Linked DNA regions of Aliamphritea ceti. The protein of the gene in region 2 binds, or shares a complex with, the protein of the main gene of each other region. Links are inferred from orthologs where the notes say so. Each region holds a gene or a part of one and is shown on either strand. Other genes may lie near its edges.

Region 1 (3,283 bases), 2.0 Mb from region 2 along the record:
ATCGATTACAGAAAAGTGCGAACGCCTCGGTAGAGTCGATGCGTCATGGATCGGAACAAGCCAACCAGGTACTGGCCAACTCAGAACAAGTATCGGAATCGCTACAACAGGTTCAGCACGCGGTCTCAAGTATTTCGGATATGAACGCTCAGGTTGCCACTGCCGCAGAAGAGCAGCGCGCAGTAGTAAACGAGATAAATAAAAACATACTCGAAATAAATAACATGGCCCAAGAAAATGGCGAGGGCTCGAAGCTACTAAATTCCACAAGTAATAATCTGGCACAACTCGCTATAGAACTGGAACAGAAGATAAAACAATTCAAGCTAACAGCATGACCCCTGTAAAATAGGAATCCTTTCCTTATGACCAAAGGGATCAAAGCCGCACGACAGAGAAGGTACTCAATAATTATTGGATATCTTCTTTTCTCTCTCCTTTTCAGATAACACTCGCGCCCATTAATTGGTCTGTTATAATCCGGCACTGATTATTTATACAGCAAATTCTGCATCAGCATAGACCCGGGCGCTTATGGACGTATCACACCTGCTTGATTCACTTAACGAAGCTCAGCGCGACGCAGTTTCTGCGCCGCTTGGTAACCTGCTGGTCCTGGCCGGCGCGGGCTCAGGTAAAACCCGGGTACTGGTACACCGTATTGCCTGGCTGATTCAGACCGAAGGTTTGTCGCCTTATTCTATTATGGCGGTAACCTTTACCAACAAAGCTGCGAAAGAAATGCGTGGCCGGATTGAAGAGCTACTCGGACTGAACCCCAGTGGTATGTGGGTAGGTACATTCCACGGTCTCGCGCACCGTATTTTACGGGCACACTGGCGTGATGCAGGCTTAACTGAAAACTTCCAGATAATGGATTCGGACGATCAGCTCCGGCTGGTAAAACGCCTCAGTAAAGAAATGAATCTGGATGACAGCCGCTGGCCGGCCAAACAGTTTCAGTGGTACATCAACGCTCAGAAAGATGACGGCCTGCGCGCCGCACACATTGACCCGGGCGGCGACCCTTACGCTCAAATGATGGTAACCATGTACGGCGCTTACGAAGAAGCCTGTGAACGTGGTGGTATGGTCGATTTTGGCGAACTGATCTTACGCTCCCTGGAACTGCTGCGTGATCGTAACCCTTCCCTGCTGAACCATTATCAGGAACGCTTCCGGTATATTCTGGTCGACGAATTTCAGGATACCAACACGATTCAGTACGCCTGGCTGAAACTGCTATGCAGTGAAATGGATCCGCGTAAGCCTCAGCCTGAAAAACTAATGGCCGTTGGTGATGACGACCAGTCTATCTACGGCTGGCGTGGCGCTAAGATTGAAAACATTCAGCGCTTTAAAGACGACTACAACGACACGACTGTTGTGCGTCTGGAGCAAAACTACCGTTCTACCCGTAACATCCTCAGCGCGGCAAACGCTGTCATTGTTAACAACCAGGGGCGCTTAGGTAAAGAGCTCTGGACGGAAGGTACTGATGGCGAGCCCATCTCAGTGTATGCGGCATTTAACGAGCAGGATGAATCCCGTTTTATCGTCGACCAGATAGAAAGCTGGGTACGCGACGGCAATATGCGCAGCGAGTCAGCGATTTTATACCGCTCCAATGCCCAGTCCCGGGTACTTGAGGAAGCCCTCATCCGTGCGGGAATGCCTTACCGGATTTATGGTGGCCAGCGCTTCTACGACCGTCTCGAAATTAAAAACGCGCTCGCTTATATGCGTTTACTCAGCAACCGCGAAGATGATACTGCCATGGAACGCGTTATAAACGTTCCTACCCGCGGTATTGGCGGAAAAACAATCGAAGAAGTGCGCTTGCATGCCCGTACTGAAGGCGTATCCATGTGGCGCGCTGCTAACGAAGTGGTTGAGTTAAACAAGCTATCTGCCCGCGCTGCAAACGCCCTGCAAACCTTTATTGATCTGATCAACGAACTCGACCAGAACACCCAGCAGACAGAACTGTATGAACAGACTGAGCACGTCGTACAGTGCTCAGGCCTGATTGAGCATCACCTGAAAGAAAAAGGCGATAAAGCCCAGGCTCGGGTAGAAAACCTTGAAGAATTAGTCAGTGCGGCACGTCAGTACCTTTCCACCTGGGAGCCGGATAAAGAAGAGAACACCAATACTACGCCCCTGGCGGCCTTTCTTGATCAAGCTGCTCTGGATGCCGGTGACACTCAGGCCGATGAACATCAGGACAGCGTGCAATTAATGACACTGCACTCAGCTAAAGGTCTGGAATTTCCATTGGTGTTTCTGGCCGGTATGGAAGAAGGTCTGTTCCCGCATAATATGTCGATTGAAGAACCAGGCCGCCTGGAAGAAGAACGACGCCTTTGCTATGTCGGCATTACCCGCGCAATGCAACAGCTGTATCTGACCTATGCAGAATCCCGTCGCCTGCATGGCAATGAAACCTTTAACCGGCCATCACGCTTTATTCGCGAAATTCCAGAAGAGTTTCTGCAGGAAGTACGCCTGAATGCCAGTATTCGTCGCCCGGTTACCGCGCAACGTACACCTCAGCAAACGGCTTATTCGCAGGCACAACCGGATCAGGACATCCCCGCTATTGTGCTGGGTCAGCGTGTATCCCATCCAATTTTTGGTGATGGTATCGTCGTTAACTATGAAGGCCAGGGACCAAAAGCCCGGGTCCAGATTAACTTTGATTACGAAGGCAATAAATGGCTGGTTGTCGGTTACGCAAACCTCCAGCCACTCTAAGCTAACAATCCCAGCCGGCAATTCTGCCGGCTTTTTTATACATAGATTCCCTTATTCGCCATTAGTCGTAGTTTTTTTGTCTTTTCCCCTTTATTTTTTGTGGGTAATCAGGCAAAAAGGTATTAACTGAAACTGAATACTGGCAAAGGGAACATGGCCTCTTTCTTTCGTGGCTCCATATATGCAGCAACAGCAATGACCGGGTTACTCTGGTCAGCACTGCTGTGTATCTACAGCATGCTGATATGCCCTTTCCTGGCGGGCATGCAGGCGCCGGTATTATTCTGCCTCTATACCACCAGTATCGCCGCCGCCCTTTGCATTCAACCTGCCATTCATCAAGCTATTACCAACAGAACACGCCAATACTCTTCTACCATCCGATTCGGTCTCCAGCTGTTTTCATGGATAACGCTGGGGGCTGGCCTAGCTTTGTTTAACTATCTGGCATTCGATCTGCCATCCGGCAGTGGTGAAAAAGTAATACTAGGATTTGGCTTTTTAGGCGTCTACAGCAGCATCAGCC
Region 2 (3,223 bases):
TCAGCTTGAAACGTGCAGACTGTTCAGTCGTCACGATAACTGGCTTACCTTCACCCATCAGAACCATATCCGGGTAAGACACCCAGTAAGGCGCAGGGATAATAACTTCATCACCTTTGTTCAGCAGAGCCATAGAAAGGTTGAAGAAGCTCTGCTTACCGCCGCATGAAACCAGAATCTGGTTTGCTTCGTAGTCGAAGCCATTATCACGTTTAAACTTTTTAATAATCGCGGTTTTCAGGGCCGGAGTACCGTCAACAGCGGTGTATTTCGTGAAGCCGTTGTTCAGTGCGGTAATTGCTGCGGTTTTAATGTGTTCCGGGGTGTCGAAGTCAGGTTCGCCGGCACCTAGGCCGATAATGTTCTGACCCGCGGCACGCAGTTCGGCAGCACGGTTAGTTACTGCCAGTGTCGGGGAAGGTTTGATACTGTTTACGCGGTCGGAAAGTTGCATATCCAAGCCCATATCCTCTGAAAATGTGGATTTATTCCACGGTCGATTAACCGCACAATCATACCGGAAAGCGACATGTGGAATCATCCCCCTGAAAGGTAAAAAAACGACATATTTCTGAAATATGGCAGTGTTTTTTAAAATCAGGGGACACATTCGTTTGTCCCGCTTTCTGCCAGCCGGGTATAATGCCGGATTGTCTCAATCTTCTGTGGTACAAGCGAAATTACATTATGAAGCAACGCTTTCAGGTAAAGTCGAATTTTCAGCCTGCCGGTGATCAGCCGGCAGCGATCGAAGGTCTGGTAACAGGCATCAATGCAGGACTGACCTCACAGACTTTACTTGGGGTAACAGGCTCAGGTAAAACTTTCACTATTGCGAATGTTATTGCTGAGTTACAGCGGCCAACAATCGTGATGGCGCATAATAAAACACTGGCGGCTCAGTTATATGGTGAGTTCAGAGAGTTCTTTCCGAACAACTCAGTTGAGTATTTCGTTTCCTACTATGATTACTATCAGCCAGAAGCCTATGTACCTTCTTCAGATACTTTCATTGAGAAAGATGCCTCAATAAACGATCACATTGAACAGATGCGACTTTCAGCGACTAAAGCTTTGCTGGAGCGAGAAGATGCGATCATTGTTGCGACCGTTTCAGCGATTTATGGTCTGGGTGATCCTAAGTCTTATCTGGGTATGATGCTGCACCTTGACCGTGGTGATGAAGTTGATCAGCGCTTTATTTTGCGCCGCTTAGCCGAGCTGCAGTACACCCGTAATGATATCGAATTACACCGGGGCACTTACCGGGTACGTGGCGATGTGATTGATGTGTTTCCGGCTGAATCTGAAAAAGAAGCGGTACGTATCGAGCTGTTTGATGATGAAGTAGAAAATATCAGTTACTTTGACCCATTGACCGGTGAAGTGCTGCGTAAAGTCCCCCGTGCCACGATTTATCCTAAGTCTCACTATGTAACTCCACGGGAAATTCTGGTCGGCGCGGTTGATAAAATCAAAGTTGAATTACAGGACCGGCTTAAACAGTTACGTGATAACGATAAACTGGTAGAAGCACAGCGTCTGGAACAGCGCACCCTCTATGATATGGAAATGATCATGGAGCTGGGTTACTGCTCGGGGATCGAAAACTATTCACGTTATCTGTCAGGTCGAGACCCTGGTGCGGCGCCACCAACACTGTTTGATTATTTGCCAGACAACGCATTATTGGTAATGGATGAGTCACATGTAACTGTGCCGCAGCTAGGTGCAATGTATAAAGGTGACCGTTCGCGGAAAGAAACGTTAGTGGAATACGGTTTCCGTTTGCCTTCGGCACTGGATAACCGGCCGATGCGTTTTGATGAGTGGGAGTCTATCTCGCCTCAGGTGATTTTTGTGTCTGCGACGCCGAGTAAGTATGAAGCAGCGAATGCGGGTCAGGTAGTTGAGCAAGTTGTGCGACCAACGGGGCTGCTTGACCCTGTGGTAGAAGTCCGGCCTGCACAAACACAGGTTGATAATCTGTTAGGTGAGATTAATAAAGTCGCAGCGAATGGCGAACGAGTTATTGTCACTGTTTTGACTAAGCGTATGGCTGAAGATCTAACCGATTATTTAGACGAACATGGTGTAAGAGTTCGTTACCTGCACTCAGACATTGATACCGTTGAACGGGTAGAAATTATTCGTGATTTACGTATCGGTGAGTTTGATGTGTTGGTGGGGATTAACCTGCTGCGGGAAGGTATCGACATGCCTGAAGTTGGTTTAGTGGCAATTCTTGATGCGGACAAAGAAGGCTTCCTGCGTTCTGAAACATCAATGATTCAGACCATTGGCCGTGCGGCGCGAAATATCAATGGCCGGGCAATTCTTTATGCCGACCGTGTAACCGGGTCTATGCAACGGGCGATGGATGAAACAGAGCGTCGTCGTGAAAAGCAGATCGAGCACAATAAGAAGAACGGTATTGTTCCGAAAGGCATTACGAAGTCAGTTGCCGATATTATGGAAGGTGCCGCGTATATTCCTGGCCGTAAGAAGAGTAACAAAGCTTCTAAGAAAGTGGCTGAAGCTACCGCTGAATATACCCTGGATGCATCTAAGTTGAGCGGTGCAGAGTTGGCTAAAGCACTTAGCAAGCTTGAAGATCAGATGTATGAGGCGGCGAAAAATCTGGAGTTTGAGACCGCGGCGCATTTCCGCGACCAACTGGAAAAACTCAAACACAGTGGTTTGTAGATTTTGAATCAGTAAAAAGCCTGGCAGTTGCCGGGTTTTTTTATGTCTGAAATTTGAAGATAAGCATCATACCGGTGTGATTGAGTCCGTTTTGTCACAAATGTCCGATTTGTCTGATAAGTCGCAATTGTCTGAAAATGTTCTATGATAGGAGGCAGCAAGGAGAAACTATGCAGACATTGACCAGTGGTGTAATTGCCAGCTTATGTAACGTGAATCCCCGTACAGTGTTGCGCTGGATTAACAGCGGTAAGCTGAAAGCCTTCCGTTTACCTGGCGGTAACCACCGTATACTTGAAGCCGATTTTATAAATTTTCTGCAGGAAAATAGCTTGCCAATTCCTGCAGAGCTTAACCGAACGGATACTGATACGGCTCAGTCAGCAGATGTTAAAACTGCTGAAAGCCCAGCGAGGCCGAAAGTTCTGATTGTCGATGATGAGAAAGAAGTTCGTCGGGCAATCAGTCGTGTGCTTCGGCCACTGCAGTGGGAGCTGCATGAAGCTGCTGATGGTTT

What was found.
Region 1: the proteins of uvrB (region 2) and uvrD are in contact, whole or in part, in a crystal structure (PDB 7EGT), measured with the Thermus thermophilus proteins. The link is inferred for Aliamphritea ceti from one-to-one orthologs. Residues at the interface, in WP_096411307.1 of Thermus thermophilus: Glu23, Leu25, Arg26, Asp27, Gly28, Glu29, Arg30, Phe31, Arg55, Glu326, Asp327, Phe328, Glu379, Ser382, Gln383, His398, Gly400, Arg401; in WP_096412145.1 of Thermus thermophilus: His654, Arg656, Phe657, Gln666, Asp668, Glu669, Lys680, Arg681, Leu682, Ser683, Lys685, Tyr686, Ala687.

What each region holds. Positions count from the first base shown.
Region 1 is NZ_AP025282.1:5,071,341-5,074,623, forward strand. The notes cover bases 191-3,145. They hold uvrD (DNA helicase II), read left to right. Parts: upstream 191-534; coding sequence 535-2,757; downstream 2,758-3,145. Other genes in these bases: OCU49_RS23020 (methyl-accepting chemotaxis protein), read left to right, coding at 191-338; OCU49_RS23030 (diguanylate cyclase domain-containing protein), read left to right, coding at 2,911-3,145. Outside these bases: more of OCU49_RS23020, read left to right, coding at 1-190; more of OCU49_RS23030, read left to right, coding at 3,146-3,283. UniProt on the Escherichia coli protein: A helicase with DNA-dependent ATPase activity. Unwinds DNA duplexes with 3'-5' polarity. Translocates on single-stranded DNA with 3'-5' polarity. Initiates unwinding more efficiently from a nicked substrate than double-stranded DNA.
Region 2 is NZ_AP025282.1:3,077,027-3,080,249, reverse strand. The notes cover bases 302-3,196. They hold uvrB (excinuclease ABC subunit UvrB), read left to right. Parts: upstream 302-687; coding sequence 688-2,706; downstream 2,707-3,196. Other genes in these bases: OCU49_RS14125 (response regulator), read left to right, coding at 2,877-3,196; OCU49_RS14135 (pyridoxal phosphate-dependent aminotransferase), read right to left, coding at 302-454. In the rest of the region: more of OCU49_RS14135, read right to left, coding at 1-301; more of OCU49_RS14125, read left to right, coding at 3,197-3,223. UniProt on the Escherichia coli protein: The UvrABC repair system catalyzes the recognition and processing of DNA lesions. A damage recognition complex composed of 2 UvrA and 2 UvrB subunits scans DNA for abnormalities.